4 regions of the Streptomyces sp. NBC_01381 genome follow, and region 1 is predicted to be linked to each of the others. Evidence: riboswitches for the same ligand, from Rfam matches in the RefSeq annotation. Region 1 holds a riboswitch; each other region holds the start of a gene.
What was found. Region 1 has a riboswitch for cyclic di-AMP ahead of OG453_RS04945 (M23 family metallopeptidase). Riboswitches for the same ligand answer to the same signal wherever they lie in the genome.
Positions count from the first base shown of each region.

Region 2: it holds a riboswitch for cyclic di-AMP, as region 1 does, so the genes downstream of both, OG453_RS43410 (LysM peptidoglycan-binding domain-containing protein) here and OG453_RS04945 (M23 family metallopeptidase) in region 1, are expected to answer to the same signal.
Region 3: it holds a riboswitch for cyclic di-AMP, as region 1 does, so the genes downstream of both, OG453_RS08495 (transglycosylase family protein) here and OG453_RS04945 (M23 family metallopeptidase) in region 1, are expected to answer to the same signal.
Region 4: it holds a riboswitch for cyclic di-AMP, as region 1 does, so the genes downstream of both, OG453_RS40620 (C40 family peptidase) here and OG453_RS04945 (M23 family metallopeptidase) in region 1, are expected to answer to the same signal.

Region 1 covers NZ_JAPEPI010000001.1:1,014,015-1,017,787, forward strand. Annotated here, with positions in the region: gene OG453_RS04940 (PP2C family protein-serine/threonine phosphatase) at 118-1,344, shown strand; cyclic di-AMP (ydaO/yuaA leader) riboswitch at 1,566-1,712, shown strand; gene OG453_RS04945 (M23 family metallopeptidase) at 1,724-2,806, shown strand; gene OG453_RS04950 (aldo/keto reductase) at 2,954-3,773, shown strand, end outside.
Region 2 covers NZ_JAPEPI010000004.1:448,348-452,120, reverse strand. Annotated here, with positions in the region: gene OG453_RS43420 (S8 family serine peptidase) at 1-1,498, opposite strand, end outside; gene OG453_RS43415 (hypothetical protein) at 1,605-1,958, opposite strand; cyclic di-AMP (ydaO/yuaA leader) riboswitch at 2,414-2,608, shown strand; gene OG453_RS43410 (LysM peptidoglycan-binding domain-containing protein) at 2,613-3,374, shown strand; gene OG453_RS43405 (DUF3500 domain-containing protein) at 3,483-3,773, opposite strand, start outside.
Region 3 covers NZ_JAPEPI010000001.1:1,746,377-1,750,149, forward strand. Annotated here, with positions in the region: gene OG453_RS08485 (cytochrome P450) at 1-223, shown strand, start outside; gene OG453_RS08490 (transglycosylase family protein) at 385-1,404, shown strand; cyclic di-AMP (ydaO/yuaA leader) riboswitch at 1,598-1,792, shown strand; gene OG453_RS08495 (transglycosylase family protein) at 1,796-2,506, shown strand; gene eno (phosphopyruvate hydratase) at 2,769-3,773, shown strand, end outside.
Region 4 covers NZ_JAPEPI010000003.1:510,967-514,739, forward strand. Annotated here, with positions in the region: gene OG453_RS40605 (DinB family protein) at 1-536, opposite strand, end outside; gene OG453_RS40610 (ATP-dependent Clp protease proteolytic subunit) at 676-1,332, shown strand; gene OG453_RS40615 (hypothetical protein) at 1,340-1,648, shown strand; cyclic di-AMP (ydaO/yuaA leader) riboswitch at 2,014-2,180, shown strand; gene OG453_RS40620 (C40 family peptidase) at 2,184-2,657, shown strand; gene OG453_RS40625 (DUF6328 family protein) at 2,754-3,287, shown strand; gene OG453_RS40630 (LysE family translocator) at 3,265-3,773, opposite strand, start outside.

The DNA of each region.
Region 1 (3,773 bases):
CGAAGGCCCGGATCCAGATCATGGATCCGGGCCTTCGGCATTCCCCCTGACGTCATCCGGTCGGCCCACACCGCTCGCAGCCCGCCGCCGCTGCGGGAAACCTGGACAGGTGCGGTCATGGGGCTGGTCCCGGGCGCGGACATCGGCGGGAGACGAGCGGTGGGGCAGCGAGGAGGACGTCCGAGAAACCCCGGAGAGGGGTCGGACACGAGTCCGGACGTCACCCACGAGCGGGCCCTCGTGCGGGCCCTCCCGTGGCTCCTCCTGGTCATCGGGGTCGTGTACGACATGTCGACCCCTCCGGAGTTCACCGCGGCGCCCCTGTTCACCGCCGCCCCGCTGATCGCCGCCCCGTTCTACTCGCTCCTCAGCACCGCCCTCATCGGCGCCGCCTCCTGCCTCGCCGTGCTCGCCCTGCACTTCGGCAACAGCACCACCACCGACGTCGAGGCCGTCACCGAGCTGCTCACCGTGCTGACGGTCGCCGTGCTCGCCGCCCTCATCAACCGCGTCGTACGCCGCAGCGACGAACAGCTCGCCTCCGCCCGCTCCATCGCGGAGACCGCCCAGCGCGCCGTGCTGCCGCAGCCGGATCACCGGATCGGGGGGCTCGACATCGCGGCGCGGTACGAGGCCGCGGACGCCGACGCGTTCATCGGTGGGGATCTGTACGCCGTGCAGGACACCCCGCACGGCGTACGCGTCATCGTCGGTGACGTACGCGGCAAGGGGATGGGCGCGGTGGCGGCCGTCGCCGTCGTCATCGGGGCGTTCCGGGAGGCGGCCGAGCAGGAGGCGACCCTTGAGGCGGTGGCGCAGCGCCTGGAGCGGGCGCTCGCGCGGGAAGGCATGCGGCGCGAGGGGCTCGACGCCTTCGAGGGGTTCACCACCGCCGTCCTCGCGGAGATCCCGCGCGGCGACGGAGTCATCCGCATCCTCAACCGCGGGCATCCCGAGCCGCTGCTCCTGCGCGGCGACGGACGGCTGTGCGTGCTGTCCGCGAGCGAGCCAGCGCTGCCGCTCGGGATGGGCGACCTGGGGGTCTGGCCGGACCGCGCCGACGAGGCGGAGTTCCCGCCGGGGGCGATGCTGCTGCTCTACACCGACGGGCTCTCGGAGGCGCGGGACATCCGCGGCGAGTTCTACAACCCGGCGGCCCGGCTCGGCGGCCGGATCTTTCCCGGACCCCACGGTCCGGACTCGCTGCTTGCGACGCTGGCCGAAGAGGTGCGCCGGCACACCGGCGGGGGAGGGACGGACGACATGGCGCTGCTCGCGGTGCGGCGGCCGGAATCCGGCGACGCACCGGCCGCTGCACCGCCCGATGTCACGGGCCGTGACTGAATCGCACCACTCCGCATAACAACTGACGCACTGTCAAGGTGGTGTGAAGGTCCGGTGTGTGAAGAAGTGCGGTCAACTCGCCCCGTTCCCGCCCCTGGTGTCCCGTTAAGTACAGGCCAACGGCGTTAACGATCAGTCGGAACGGCTTGGAATACGGCCCTGCCGTCTATTAACGTTCGATAACGCAGCGCGGTCGTCCCAGCCGTCACTCGAGTCGGCTCCGTGCGCACGCGCCTAATCCCGAAAGGGAGCCGGGGAACCACCAATTGGGGTGAATCGGGCATCTGTGCATCCGTGCCAGATGTTCGTAGGAGACCTTCCTGCTCCGAACCCGTCAGCTAACCCGGTAGGCGAGAAGGAAGGAAAGGAGCGCGCCCCAGTGGCGTCCAACCGGCCTGCCCCCCAAGCCGTTTACGTACCGAGTGACGACGACCTCGGTGCCCATGACGATGAGACTTGGGAGGAGTGGAATCCCACCGAGGAGTCCATCCGTCCCGTTCGCGGCAGGCACCGCGTCCACAAGAAGGGCGGCGGCGGGCTCGCCCGCAGCTCCACCGTCCTCGGCGTGGGCGTCATCGCCGCCGTCGGCGCGGGCGGCATCGCCACCGCGCAGGGTGGCAAGCCCCCGGTCTCCATCGAGATGCCGGACATCTCGGCCGTCACGGACTCGCTGCCGGAGGCCAAGTCCCTTCCCGGCGTGGGCTCCCTGATATCCGACGACTCCGACTCGGGCTCCTCCGACGCCGGCGTGACGACCGCCGCCGCCCCGCTCACCGCCGCAGGTGTCAGCACCGCCGACGCCGAGCAGGGCACCACCGACGCCGGTGAGGCGCTGCGGGCCCGCATCATGCAGCAGGCCGAGAACCAGCAGGACCAGGCGGACGACGCGGTCCAGAAGGCGGCGGAAGAAGCCGCCGTCAAGAAGGCCGCGGAGCAGGCCGCCGCCGAGCAGTCCGCGGCCGAGAAGAAGATCGCCGCCGAGAAGGCCGCCGCGAAGAAGAAGGCGGAAGAGGAAGCCCGGCGCAAGGCCGAGGCGGAGCGCCTGGCCAAGCTCGCCAAGAGCTACACCCTGCCCCTCAGTTCGTACACGCTCACCAGCACCTTCGGGCAGGCCGGCTCCATGTGGTCCTCCGGCTACCACACCGGCCTCGACTTCGCGGCGCCGACGGGCACGCCCCTCAAGGCGATCCACTCCGGCACCATCAAGGAGGCCGGCTGGGCGGGGTCGTACGGCTACCGCACCATCCTGGAGCTCGAGGACGGCACCGAGATCTGGTACAACCACCAGTCCTCGATGGGTGTCAGCGCCGGCCAGAAGGTCACCACCGGCGACACCATCGGCCGCGTCGGCGCCACCGGCAACGTGACCGGACCGCACCTCCACCTGGAGATCCACCCCGGCGGCGACTCCACCGGGGTCGACCCGGCCGCCTGGCTGCGGGACAAGGGCCAGTCGCTCTGAGGTCGAGGCACTCCCTGTGAACTCCGGCGGTCCTGGCGGCAACCCCCCGACGTCAGGGCTGCCGGCTCGGCATGCCCACATCCGGTAGCGCGGAACTGACATCCCGCTGTACGGAATGCTGGGATCCGTAAGGGTGTTGAGCCCCGTATGACTTCTCTACGCAAGCTCGGCCCGTCCGACCTCGAGGTCTTCCCGCTCGCCCTCGGCGGCAACGTCTTCGGCTGGACGGCCGACGAGGCGCAGTCCTTCGCGGTGCTCGACGCCTACACCGCGGCGGGCGGCAACTTCGTCGACACCGCCGACGTCTACTCGGCCTGGGCGCCGGGCAACAAGGGCGGTGAGTCCGAGACCGTCATCGGCAACTGGCTCGCCGCGCGCGGCCATCGCTCCGACGTCGTGATCGCCACCAAGGTCGGCGCCCACTCCGACTACAAGGGCCTGTCCGCGAACACCATCAAGTCCGGTGCCGAGGAGTCGCTGCGCCGGCTGCGCACCGACTACATCGACCTCTACTACACGCACTTCGACGACCCGACCGTCCCCGTCGAGGAGATCATCACCGCGCTCGACGATCTGGTGACGTCGGGCAAGGTGCGCGCGATAGCCGCCTCCAACCTGACCGCAGAGCGGCTCCAGGAGTCCATCGACTTCTCCGACCGCGAGGGCCTCGCCCGGTACGTGGCGCTGCAGCCGCACTACAACCTCGTCTCCCGCGGCACCTACGAGGGCCCGCTCCAGGAGGTCGCGTCGCGCTCCGGCCTGGCAGCGGTGCCGTATTACGCGCTCGCCTCCGGCTTCCTCACCGGCAAGTACCGCCCGGGGGCGCAGGTCGACAGCGCGCGGGCCGAGGGCGCGGGCAAGCACCTGGAGACCGACCGTGGCGTGAAGGTGCTCGCCGCCCTGGACGAGATAGCGGCCGAGCGTGGCGCCGAGGTCGCGACCGTGGCCCTGGCCTGGCTCGCCGCGC
Region 2 (3,773 bases), on a different contig from region 1:
GGTTCCCGGCGAGGGTGCCCCGGAACTGGACGCCGACCCAGCTGCTCGTCTGGAGGGCCGCCGGGATGAGCTGGCGCAGGTCGGGACGCCTGCCGATGCGCTGGGTCGCCGGGCGTCCCGGCGCGTCCTGCTGCGGTGAGCCGGTGGAACGCAGCAGCTGCCGGGCCCGAGAGGGCGACAACGGGATACGGCCGTTCGCCCGCAGGACGCCCTGGGTGCCGGCCAGCGCGCCCACGACGATCGGCGAGGCACTGGACGTACCGCTGAACCGGTCCGTGTACCAGAAGTCCTGGTTGTCGCCAGCCTGGAGGTCGCCGTAGCCGGTCGTGGTCACCTCGCGTCCCCAGCCCTGTGCGTCCACGCAGGCGCCGTAGTTGGAGAAGTCGAGGCGGGACCGGTCCGGGCCGTGCTGGCGGCCGTGGGTGCCGGGCGGCGGCGCCCCGGCACCCACGATCACAGCGCCGGCGTCCAGCGCGGTGCGCCGGAAGGGGTTGCGCCACCAGGAGGGGAAGCCCGCCCTCGGGGTGTCGTAGTCGGCGTGGTCCAGGTCCTCCGCGCCGTTGCCCGCGGCCTCGACCACGGTGATGCCCTTGTTGACGGCGTATCGGATGGCCAGGTAGTCGTCCGGCCACCACTCGACGGCGATGTACCCGACCTGGCCGACGCCTGTCGCGTGCGGACCGGCGCGGTGGATCTCCAGCAGGATGATGTCGCCGGGGCCGAGGCGGTCGGCGGCGTTCCGGATCGCCGTGGCCGTGGGGATGGAGAAGGCGGACGCGCTGGTGACCGTGTCCGGCGCGATCCCGGTGATCCCGAACGCGTTGACGTCGCCGCCGATCTCGCCGAGCACCGCGGTGCCGTGATCGGTGTCCGTGCTCCCGGTGCCGGAGACGATGCCGCCCTGGTTCAGGCGCAGGTCCTCATGGGTGAAGCGCCAGCCCCACTCGCAGTCGATCACGCGGACGCCGGCGCCGCGCCCGCCGGGCAGGGTCCACGCGTAGCGGGCGTCGACGCCGCCCGGAGCCGCGTCGAGATAGCCCTGTCGGGCGGTGAAGTCCGGGGAGACGGGCGGTGCGTCGGCGCCCGTCGGCTGCATGTCGTTGAGCGGCGGGAGTTCGGTCTCCTCGCTCTCCTTCTCCTTCTTCGGTACGACCTCGGGGACGGCGAGGGCGGCTGCGGGCTTGACGTAGGCGCCCTCCACGGCGTCCGACGCGCGGAGCCGCTCGGCCAGCGCGTCCAACTGGTCGGTGGGAGCGTCGACATGGAAGAAGAGCCCCATCCGGTCGAGGATCTCCAGCGTGGCGTCGTCGGCACCGGCGCCTTCCGAGGGGGCACCCGCCTGGGCGCGCAGCCTCTCCTGGTCCGCGCCGAACAGCGGGCTGAAGGTGACGTCCTCCTGGGCCGCCACGGCGTCGAGACCGCTGACGGAGATGTCGGCGGCGGCGGTCGCGCCGGTCGGGGTGATGCGTACCCCGGCGTCGGCGCGCGTGATGCACACCAGCTCAGGGCGTCCGAAGAGTGGTTCTGGTCCTGGAGCCGGGCGGTTGTTCCCCCGGCTGTTCCCCGCACCTGATCGCTGTGGCACAGCTGACTCCTTCACCACGTTACGGAAGGTCCGCCAGTGGTTTCACGTAGGCGGCCTCGACTGCCGGGTGGTCGCGCAGGGCCGTGGCGACGGCCTCGGCGTCCCTGTCGGCGGGGACGGCGACCCGTTGCCATCCGATGAGGGCCGGGTCGTCGGCACCGGGGTGCAATGGCTCCGCCGTGACGCCGAATCGCCGCTCCAGAAGGTTCCGGACGTCCAGGACATCCGCGGTGGCTGCCGTCGCGGGAGGCGGCGGCGTACGGAGTTGAACACGGAGCAGGACGATGACTTCGGCGGCGTCGGCCACAGGTCGGCCCTCCCCCTCCTGCCGGACGCGTCCGGTGCCGCGTCCGAGCGGCGCGCTCGCGGTCACCGGCCCGCCGACTCTAGTGAGGGGCCGTCACCGGATCGTCGCCATGGCGTCACCGCGTCCGGGGCCACCGGGATGGCACTGGCGGCGAAATGCCCGCTTTGAGAGGGCGATCAGCCTCAGCGCTATGTCCAGATTTACGGCTAAAGTTGCACATTTAACTTGTTTATGGCGTGAAGGAAATTCTGTCACCATTGCGGGATAGTCGCGCCAAATTGCGCGCTCTGATACGCCGCCAAGCCGTAAATCGACCTGCGCCCAATTCGGTGAAATGAGTCACACCGGCGGCCGTGGGTTTCGAGAGCCGCCGAGCGCACTTCCGTTCTGCGCAAAGAAAGTTGGGCTTTTCGATCAAAGGGGGCCGGGCATTCTGGTCGCCAAGGGCGGACCTCAGACATTCCCTATGCGAATTCGTGTCTTGTTCCGTCCGGGCTTTCTCGCCTAACGTCACCGTCAATCCGGATGGAACGCCGAATCCTGCCGCCGTCCGGCAACTCTTCCACCCACTCACATACGCACGGCAGGAGCGGGGGACCCAGGTAAGCCGCTGATCCGCATTCCGGATCGGCTCGGGGTGAAGTCGCATTCCCGGTGCGACCGGACATCTCCCGTCCGAACCCGACAGCTCACCTCGTAGGCGACGGAGAGGAATTCGCCATGCCTGCAAAGGGCAAGCACCGCCGTCCCAAGTCCAGCCCGCTCACCCGGGGCATCGCCGCCGCAGGCACGGGCGGGGCCGTCCTCGTACTCCCGGTGCTCGGCGCGACCTCCGCAGGCGCGGCGCAGGCCGCCCCGGCCGCCAAGCCCGCCGCCGCCGCGAAGACCTACGTCGTCGTCGCGGGCGACTCCCTCTCCAAGATCGCCCGCGAGCACTCCCTGAGCGGCGGCTGGAAGCAGCTGTACAAGGACAACCGCAGCGCCCTCGGCGACGACCCGCGGCTGATCCACCCCGGCCTCAAGCTCACCCTCGGCAAGAAGGCCTCCGCCGAGCCCGCGGAGAAGTCGGCCGCCTCCAGGGCGTCCGCCGAGCGGGCGGACCGCTCCGAGCGCAAGAGCACGTCCGCCGAGCCCGCCGCCGCCCAGGCGAAGAAGTCGTACACCAACGACCTCGACGGCTGGATCAAGGAGTCGCTCGACATCATGGCCCAGCAGGGCATCCCGGGCACCTACGAGGGCATCCACCGCAACATCATGCGCGAGTCCTCCGGCAACCCGCTGGCCATCAACAACTGGGACTCCAACGCTGTCGCCGGAACCCCGTCCAAGGGGCTCCTGCAGGTCATCGCCCCCACGTTCGAGGCCTACCACGTGCCCGGCACGTCGACGGACAGCTACGACCCCGTCGCCAACATCACCGCCGCCTGCAATTACGCGGCCAACCGGTACGGCTCGATCGACAACGTGAACGGCCCGTACTAGACCGCACCCCGTCTCGTCCGCTGTGAGCCCCGGCGCGCCATGTGTCCGGGGCTCAGGCCTGTCCGAGGCCGGACCAGGTGCCTGGTCCAGGCCGCGCCGAGTGCTCAGTCACCCGTGCTGTTCCGTGTAGTGCGCGCGGAGAAGGTCGGCGCCCCAGTCGTGGCGGACGTGCCGCCAGACCGAGTGGGCGTGGTTGCCGCCGTCCTGGGTGTTGTCGTACTCGATGAGGAAGTCCGGGGCCCGAACGCAGTAATAGTGCCGGTCCCCCGGTGCGCGGCCACCGGCCCAGGCGAACGAGAGGGCGTCCAGTCCACGCGCCACGGCGTCGGACCAGCACTCCTGCGCGTACGCCGTGGGCGCGCGGTCGAGGTAGCGGCGCACCAGACGCTGAAGCAGCCG
Region 3 (3,773 bases), 730 kb from region 1:
GCGCGACAACCAGCACCTCGGATACGGGCATGGCATTCACTATTGCCTGGGTGCGCCGCTCGCCCGGCTCGAAGGGCAGGCCGCCCTCGCGACCTTGCTACGCCGCCTCCCTGACCTGCGCCTCGCGGCGGAACCAGGTGATTTGCGCTGGCGAGGCGGGCTCATCATGCGCGGACTGCGCACGCTGCCGGTGGAGTTCACACCCGCACAGAAGCACACCTGAGGCACCCTTGAGCTGACGGTGCGTCAAGACTGTGACTTTCACGTGATCTCCGCTGCATCGACTTGTGACAACTGTTCGACTGCGGCTACGTTCACCGACGACTCGGCATCCGCTGTCGCAGCAGCCGCAGTCGCCTCTGCAGTCTTCTGAAAGGCACTTGCATGCTCTCCGGTAATGGTCGTCACCGACGCCCCCGCCAAGCCCCGGCCCTCATCGTCGCGGCAGGTGTCACCGGATCAGCCATCGCGATCCCGCTGCTCGGCGCCACCAGCGCGAGCGCCGCGGACACCGCCACCTGGGACAAGCTCGCGGAGTGCGAGAGCGGCGGCTCCTGGAGCCTGGACCCGGGCAACGGCTACTACGGCGGCCTCCAGATGTCCCAGGAGACGTGGGAGCAGTACGGCGGTCTCGACTACGCCCCCTACGCCGACCAGGCCAGCCGTTCGCAGCAGATAGCCGTCGCCGAGCAGGTCCTGGCCGACCAGGGCCCCGGCGCCTGGCCCAGCTGCGGAGTGATCGCTGGGCTGAGCAAGGACGACGCCCCGGCCGATGTCGACCCGGGTGCCCCGATCACCTCACTGCCCTCGGACGAGCCGACCGACACGAGCGGGTCCGGCGACGCGGGCGAGTCGGGTGACTCGGGCGACTCGGCCGACCCCTCGGAGAAGCCGTCTGAGGAGCCGTCGGAGAAGCCCTCCGAGAAGCCGTCCGAGAAGCCGTCCGCAAAGCCCTCGGAGAAGCCGTCCGAGAAGCCCTCCGAAAAGGCCGACTCCGGCGACGACTCCCGAGACAAGAATCACGACGAGTCGGGCGACTCCGGCAGTGATTCGGACAAGTCCGGGCAGAACGACTCCACTTCGCCCGCCACCCCGAACTCCACCCCCTCCACCGGCGCGGGCGAAGGCTCCGGCCGGCACCGCGGCGACAGCGCGGACGACGGCCAGGCCAAGAACGGCGACCGCGACGGCTCGGGGCGGCACGCGTCGCGCGGCGACGACCGCGCGAAGGACGGCGCCGACGGGACGTACACCGTCCGCTCCGGAGACAACCTCTGGACCATCGCCGACGACCTCGGCGTACAGGGCGGATGGAGCGCGCTCTACGCCGAGAACAAGAAGTCCGTCGGAACCGATCCCGACCTCATCCTCCCCGGTCAGAGCCTCGATTTGGGCGAAAAGTAAGGGAAGTTGACGAAGAGTCGGCCAGTCGCTTCGCGCTGAATGTCCGGTTTGGCGTAAGTGAGAGATGGGTCTCAGAAGCCCTGATCGTCTTTGAAATTCGGCGGATCGCATGACTACGGTCGTGACCGCTCGCCACAGCGGGCCCCGCCGGTCGGTACGCCTAGTCCTGCCAACGGCCGTTCGGGAACAGTCGTCGCGTCAAGCGCCGTAGGCAGGAGCGGGGGACCCAATGGTTTCCGCCGGGCCCGGCCGCACAGCAGCAGAACGAAGAAGCTGCCGAGCGGAGTTGGGACCGGCTAGGGGTTAAGTCGCGCTCAAGAAGCGCGGCCGGGCAACTTCATCGGCCCGAACCCGACAGCTCACCTCGTAGGCGTCGGTGAGGGGATCACTCATGCTGTTTTCCAGCAAGGGCAAGCACCGTCGTCCGTCCAAGGCCACCCGTGTCGCCACGCTCGCCGGCGTCACCGGTGTCGCGGTCGCCGCCCCGCTGATGGCCGCCGGATCGGCCTCCGCCGCCACCGGTTCCGAGTGGGACTCCGTCGCCCAGTGCGAGGCCGGCGGCAACTGGTCCATCAACACCGGCAACGGCTACTACGGCGGCCTGCAGTTCTCGGCCTCCACCTGGGCCGCGTACGGCGGCACGAAGTACGCCGCCACCGCCGACCAGGCCTCCAAGGCCCAGCAGATAGAGATCGGCGAGAAGGTTCTCGCGGGTCAGGGCAAGGGTGCCTGGCCGAGCTGTGGCGTGGGCCTCTCGGGTGCCGCGTACAGCGGTGGCGGTGCCGAGGAGAGCGCGCCGCAGCAGCAGCCGGCCGAGCAGCCGCAGAGCCAGCCGAGCGCCCAGACCGAGGCGCCGAAGCAGGAGGCCGCCCCGAAGCAGGCCGCCCCGAAGGCCGAGTCCAAGAAGACCGTCGAGACCCCGACCGGCAAGAAGGTCAAGAAGGGCGACGGCGAGTACAAGGTCAAGAAGGGCGACACCCTCTCCAAGATCGCCGAGGAGAAGGACGTCAAGGGCGGCTGGCACAAGGTGTACAAGCTCAACGGCGACATCATCGACAACGCCGACATGATCTACCCCGGTCAGCAGCTGCACCTCAGCTAAGAGCTGACAGAGCGGCGGCCGCGCCTCGGCGGAAGCGCGGCCCGCCCCACCCCCGTCCCCACGGGCTCCCCGTCCCGGTGCGCGTATCCCCCGTACGCACCGGGGCGGGGTCTTTTTGATCCACCGCTTTGTTCCGTTCGGAAACTTTTTGCTCTCGGTTTGTCCACAGGGCGGTCGCTCGGCTGGCTCTTGTCCGGGAGCCGGTTAGGCTCGTGTCCGCGAGGCCAACGCCCCGCGTACCCGCGTCACATCCCAGAAGGAGATGCTCGTGCCGTCCATCGACGTCGTCGTAGCCCGGGAAATCCTGGACTCCCGAGGCAACCCCACGGTCGAGGTCGAGGTCGGCCTCGACGACGGCAGCACGGGTCGTGCCGCCGTTCCGTCCGGTGCGTCCACCGGTGCTTTCGAGGCCATCGAACTCCGTGACGGTGACCCCAACCGTTACCAGGGCAAGGGCGTGGAGAAGGCCGTCCTCGCCGTCATCGAGCAGATCGGCCCGGAGCTCGTCGGGTACGACGCCACCGAGCAGCGCCTGATCGACCAGGCCATGTTCGACCTGGACGCCACCGACAACAAGGGCTCGCTCGGCGCCAACGCCATCCTCGGCGTCTCCCTCGCCGTCGCGCACGCCGCCTCCGAGGCCAGCGACCTGCCGCTGTTCCGCTACCTCGGCGGCCCGAACGCGCACCTGCTGCCCGTCCCGATGATGAACATCCTGAACGGCGGGTCGCACGCCGACTCCAACGTCGACATCCAGGAGTTCATGATCGCGCCGATCGGCGCCGAGTCGTTCTCCGAGGCCCTGCGCTGGGGCACCGAGGTCTACCACACCCTCAAGAAGGTCCTGAAGGACAAGGGTCTGTCGACCGGCCTCGGCGACGAGGGCGGCTTCGCCCCGAACCTGGACTCCAACCGCGCCGCGCTCGACCTCATCGTCGAGGCCATCAAGCAGGCCGGTTACGTCCCCGGCGAGCAGGTCGCGCTCGCCCTCGACGTCGCCGCGTCCGAGTTCTACAAGGACGGCAAGTACGAGTTCGAGGGCAAGTCCCGCTCGGCCGCCGAGATGACCGAGTACTACGAGGAGCTCGTCGCCGCGTACCCGCTGGTCTCCATCGAGGACCCGCTGTTCGAGGACGACTGGGCCGGCTGGAACGTCATCACCGAGAAGCTCGGCGAGAAGGTCCAGCTCGTGGGCGACGACCTGTTCGTCACCAACCCGGAGCGCCTGGCCCGCGGCATCGAGGAGAAGTCCGCGAACGCCCTGCTG
Region 4 (3,773 bases), on a different contig from region 1:
CACCACGCCTTGTCGTTGGACGGCATGCTGTCGTTGCCCTCGTTCATGCCCACGGCGCCGTCGATGAGTTCCCGGACGATGTCGGCGTGGCCCGCGTGCCGGTGCGTGTCGGCGATCACGCGCACCACGGCGTGATGGAGCGTCACCTCGTCCCTGCCGCTCGGCCACCACGGCACCTTGCCGATCGTGTCCAGGTCCAGCGCGTCGAGCGTCGCGTCCGCGTGTGCCCATGCCCGGCGGTAGAGCTCCACGATGAACTCACGTGACTCGTCGGCGGCGGCCCACATGTCCGCGTTGCCCTCGGCGCCGTCGTCGAGCCAGGGCAGCGGCTCGCCGGACGGGCGCCCGAACGTGTCGCCGAGATAGCCGAGTTCCACGCCCGCCGTGTGCTTCACCAGGCCCAGCAGGTTGGTGCCGGTCGGCGTCAGCGGGCGGCGGACGTCGTACCCGGAGAGGCCTTCGAGCTTCCACAGCAGGGCGTCGCGGGCGGACTGCAGGTAGCGGCAAAGGTCGGCCTTGGGGTCCGTTGAGGTCATGCGCGCCAGTCTGCCGCTCTCGTGATCTCTGTCCACCGGTTTCACCCGCCGTCACCGACCATCGTTACGTACGTCCTGTACATTTTCTACAGGAGCCACGGGCCGGCGCATCCGGTCCCGGGAAGAGGAGTGACGTGCCATGAACCGACCGTCCGCCCGCTATGTCCTGCCCGAGTTCACCGAGCGCACCAGCTCGGGAAAGCGGACTCTCGATCCGTACTCGAAGCTGCTCGAGGAGCGCATCGTCTTCCTGGGCACCCCGATCGACGACACCTCGGCCAACGACGTGATGGCGCAGTTCATGCACCTCGAATACCTGGCGCCGGACCGCGACATCTCGCTCTACATCAACTCCCCCGGCGGCTCGTTCAGTGCGATGACGGCGATCTACGACACCATCCGGTTCGTCACCTGCGACGTGGAGACGACCTGCCTGGGTCAGGCCGCGTCGGCGGCCGCGGTCCTCCTTGCCGCCGGCACCCACGGAAAGCGCCACGCGCTGCCCGGCGCCCGGGTGTTGATCCATCAGCCCTCGATCAGCGAGCCGATCCAGGGCCAGACATCTGACCTCGCGATTCAGGCGGCCGAGCTGCAGCGCACCCGTGCGCTCCTGGAGGAACTCCTCGTACGGCACACGGGGCAGAGCCCGGAGCGCATCGCGGCGGACATCGAGCGGGACAAGATCCTCAGCGCGCCCGAAGCGCTCGCGTACGGCCTGGTGGACCGGATCATCCCCAGCCGCAAGGATTCGCTCCGCGGCAGCAAGGACTCGCTCCGCACCCCGGACGCGAGGTGAGCCGGTGATGCTGCCGCCCGAACTGCCTCCGCTGCCCGCACTGACCCGCGCCGAGGGCGAGTTGATCGACCGGTACCTCGAAGTGGTCGATCTGCTGGGCCGGATCAACCCCGCCCGCGCGTCCGACACGTACGGCGGACTGCGCGCCGCCCAGGCCCTGGTCGGCAGCGCCACCGCGCTGCGGGACGCGCTGACGTTGATGCACCAGCGGGGCGAGACCGCCGTGCACGCACCGACGTTGGCGCGGGCGCTGCGCGTGCTCGACGGGGAGCGGCGGTCCTGCCGGGTCACCGTCCCGCCCCCTTCGGCGCCCTGATTCCCCATCAAGTCGGCTGCCCGGCAGGGCTGTAGCCGTCCGGGGCCGGTCTCAAACGGACCAGACGGGCTACCCCGTTCGGCGTAGCAGGTCGTCGTCAACGGGGTCGGTCACAGGTGCGTCAGCGGTGTACGCGACGGCCGGAATGACTCCTTCCGGTGCTGGTAGAGCGATCGTCGAGCCCTGCGAAGGGTGCCCTTATCCGGCGTTGTCCACCTGAACGGTTCAGCCGTGAGGAGCCTCACAAAACGCCGTTTCGGCTCGGTTTTCTCGCCGTTGACGGGTCAAGATCCCTTCCGACGACAAGCCCCCGCCACAGCGGCGGGGCGGTCCGGGCGGACGCCGAGTCCTGCCGCCGCCCGGATGCCCGGTCGACATCGGTGCACCGGCAGGAGTGGAGGACCCAGGCACGACGGGTCGGTCCGGAAGGTCCGGACAACGGCCCTTGGGGTGAAGCCGCACACCGCGGCCGGGCAACTTTGTCAGCCCGAATCCGACAGGTCATCCTTCACAGGCGGCTGACGAAGGGTTGCGCATGACCGCGCTGAATCATGTTCCGTCGCTGCTCACCAGGGCCGGTTGCGCATCGGCTCTCACGCTCGCCGTCGTCGGCGGCACCCTCGTGGCTCCAGGGCTCACGACGGAGGCCCAGGCCGCGACACACGGAACGAAGGCCCTGAAGATCGCTGCGTCCAAGAAGGGCTCGCCCTACCGCTACGGCGCCGCGGGGCCCAACCGGTTCGACTGCTCGGGCCTGACGCTCTACTCGTTCAAGCGCGCCGGCAAGAAGCTCCCGCGCACCGCCGCACAGCAGTACAACAAGACCCGGCACGTCTCCGCGTCCAACCGCTCACGCGGCGACCTGGTCTTCTTCCACTCCGGCCGGAACGTCTACCACGTCGGCATCTACGCGGGTAAGGGCCGGATCTGGCACGCCCCGAAGTCGAACACCGTGGTGCGGCTCGAGAAGATCTGGAGCAAGAGCGTCTCGTACGGCAGGGTGCGCTGACCTGCCGCCGGGCGGCGGCGGCCGGCCCTTCGGCCGGCGTCGTCGCCCGGCGCGTCCGCCGCGCTTGGCGCGCGCCGACCCGGATACTCGTGCGGCATGGCCGACGACAATGGCTCCCACGCCGCTCACGACACCCGCAACGAGACGCCGTTCGAGCGCGCGGACCGCAACTTCTCGGAGATCCTCCAGGAGTTGAGGGTCACGCAGACCGGCGTGCAGATCCTCTTCGCCTTCCTGCTGACCCTCGCCTTCACGCCCCGCTTCCGGACCCTGGACGACGTGCAGCGCGCCACCTACGTCACCACGCTGCTGCTCGCCGTCCTTGCGGCGGCCCTGTTCACGGCGCCGGCCGCGGTGCATCGGGCGCTGTTCCAGCAGCGTGCCAAACCGCTGATCGTGCGGGTCTCTTCGCAGCTCGCCAGGGCCGGCATGGCCGTCCTGATGTTCGCCCTCGCCGGATCGGTGCTCCTGGTCGTGGACGTGGCGGTGGGCCGCACCGGCGGGATCATCGCGAGCGCGGGCACGCTGCTCGTGTGCGGGGGCCTGTGGGGCGTGCTCCCCCGCGTACTCCCCCGCCTGGCCCGCCGCACGGCCGCGCGGCAGGACGTCACGCCAGAGCCGCCTCGATGAGCAGCACCAGGCCGAGGACGCTCAGCGCGCCGCCGGTGACACCCTCGATCGCCCGGGCGGTACGCGGCCGGCGCAGCCAGCGGCCGAGCCGGTCCACCAGAAGCGCGACGACCGGGAACCACACCAGGGCGAGCGCCACGATGATGGACGCCAGCAGCAGCGTCCTGGGCATCGCGGGGCTCCCCGCGGGCACGAACTGGGGCAGCACGCTGAGGAACGTGATGGGTGCCTTGGGGTTGAGGGCATTGGTGAGGAACCCCTGCCGCAGGCTGCCGCCCACCGCCTTCTCCTCCTCCCCCGGCGCACCGGCACCCCGCACCGGCCGCGCCACCGACCGCAGGGCGCGGTAGCCCAGGTAGAGCACATAGCCGCCGCCGACGATCTGCAGCGCCCGGAAGAGGGTCGGCACCGCCGCGAGCACCGCCGCGACCCCGGCCACCGCGAGCGCCGTGTGCACCAGGAGCCCGCCCGCGACACCGATCGCGC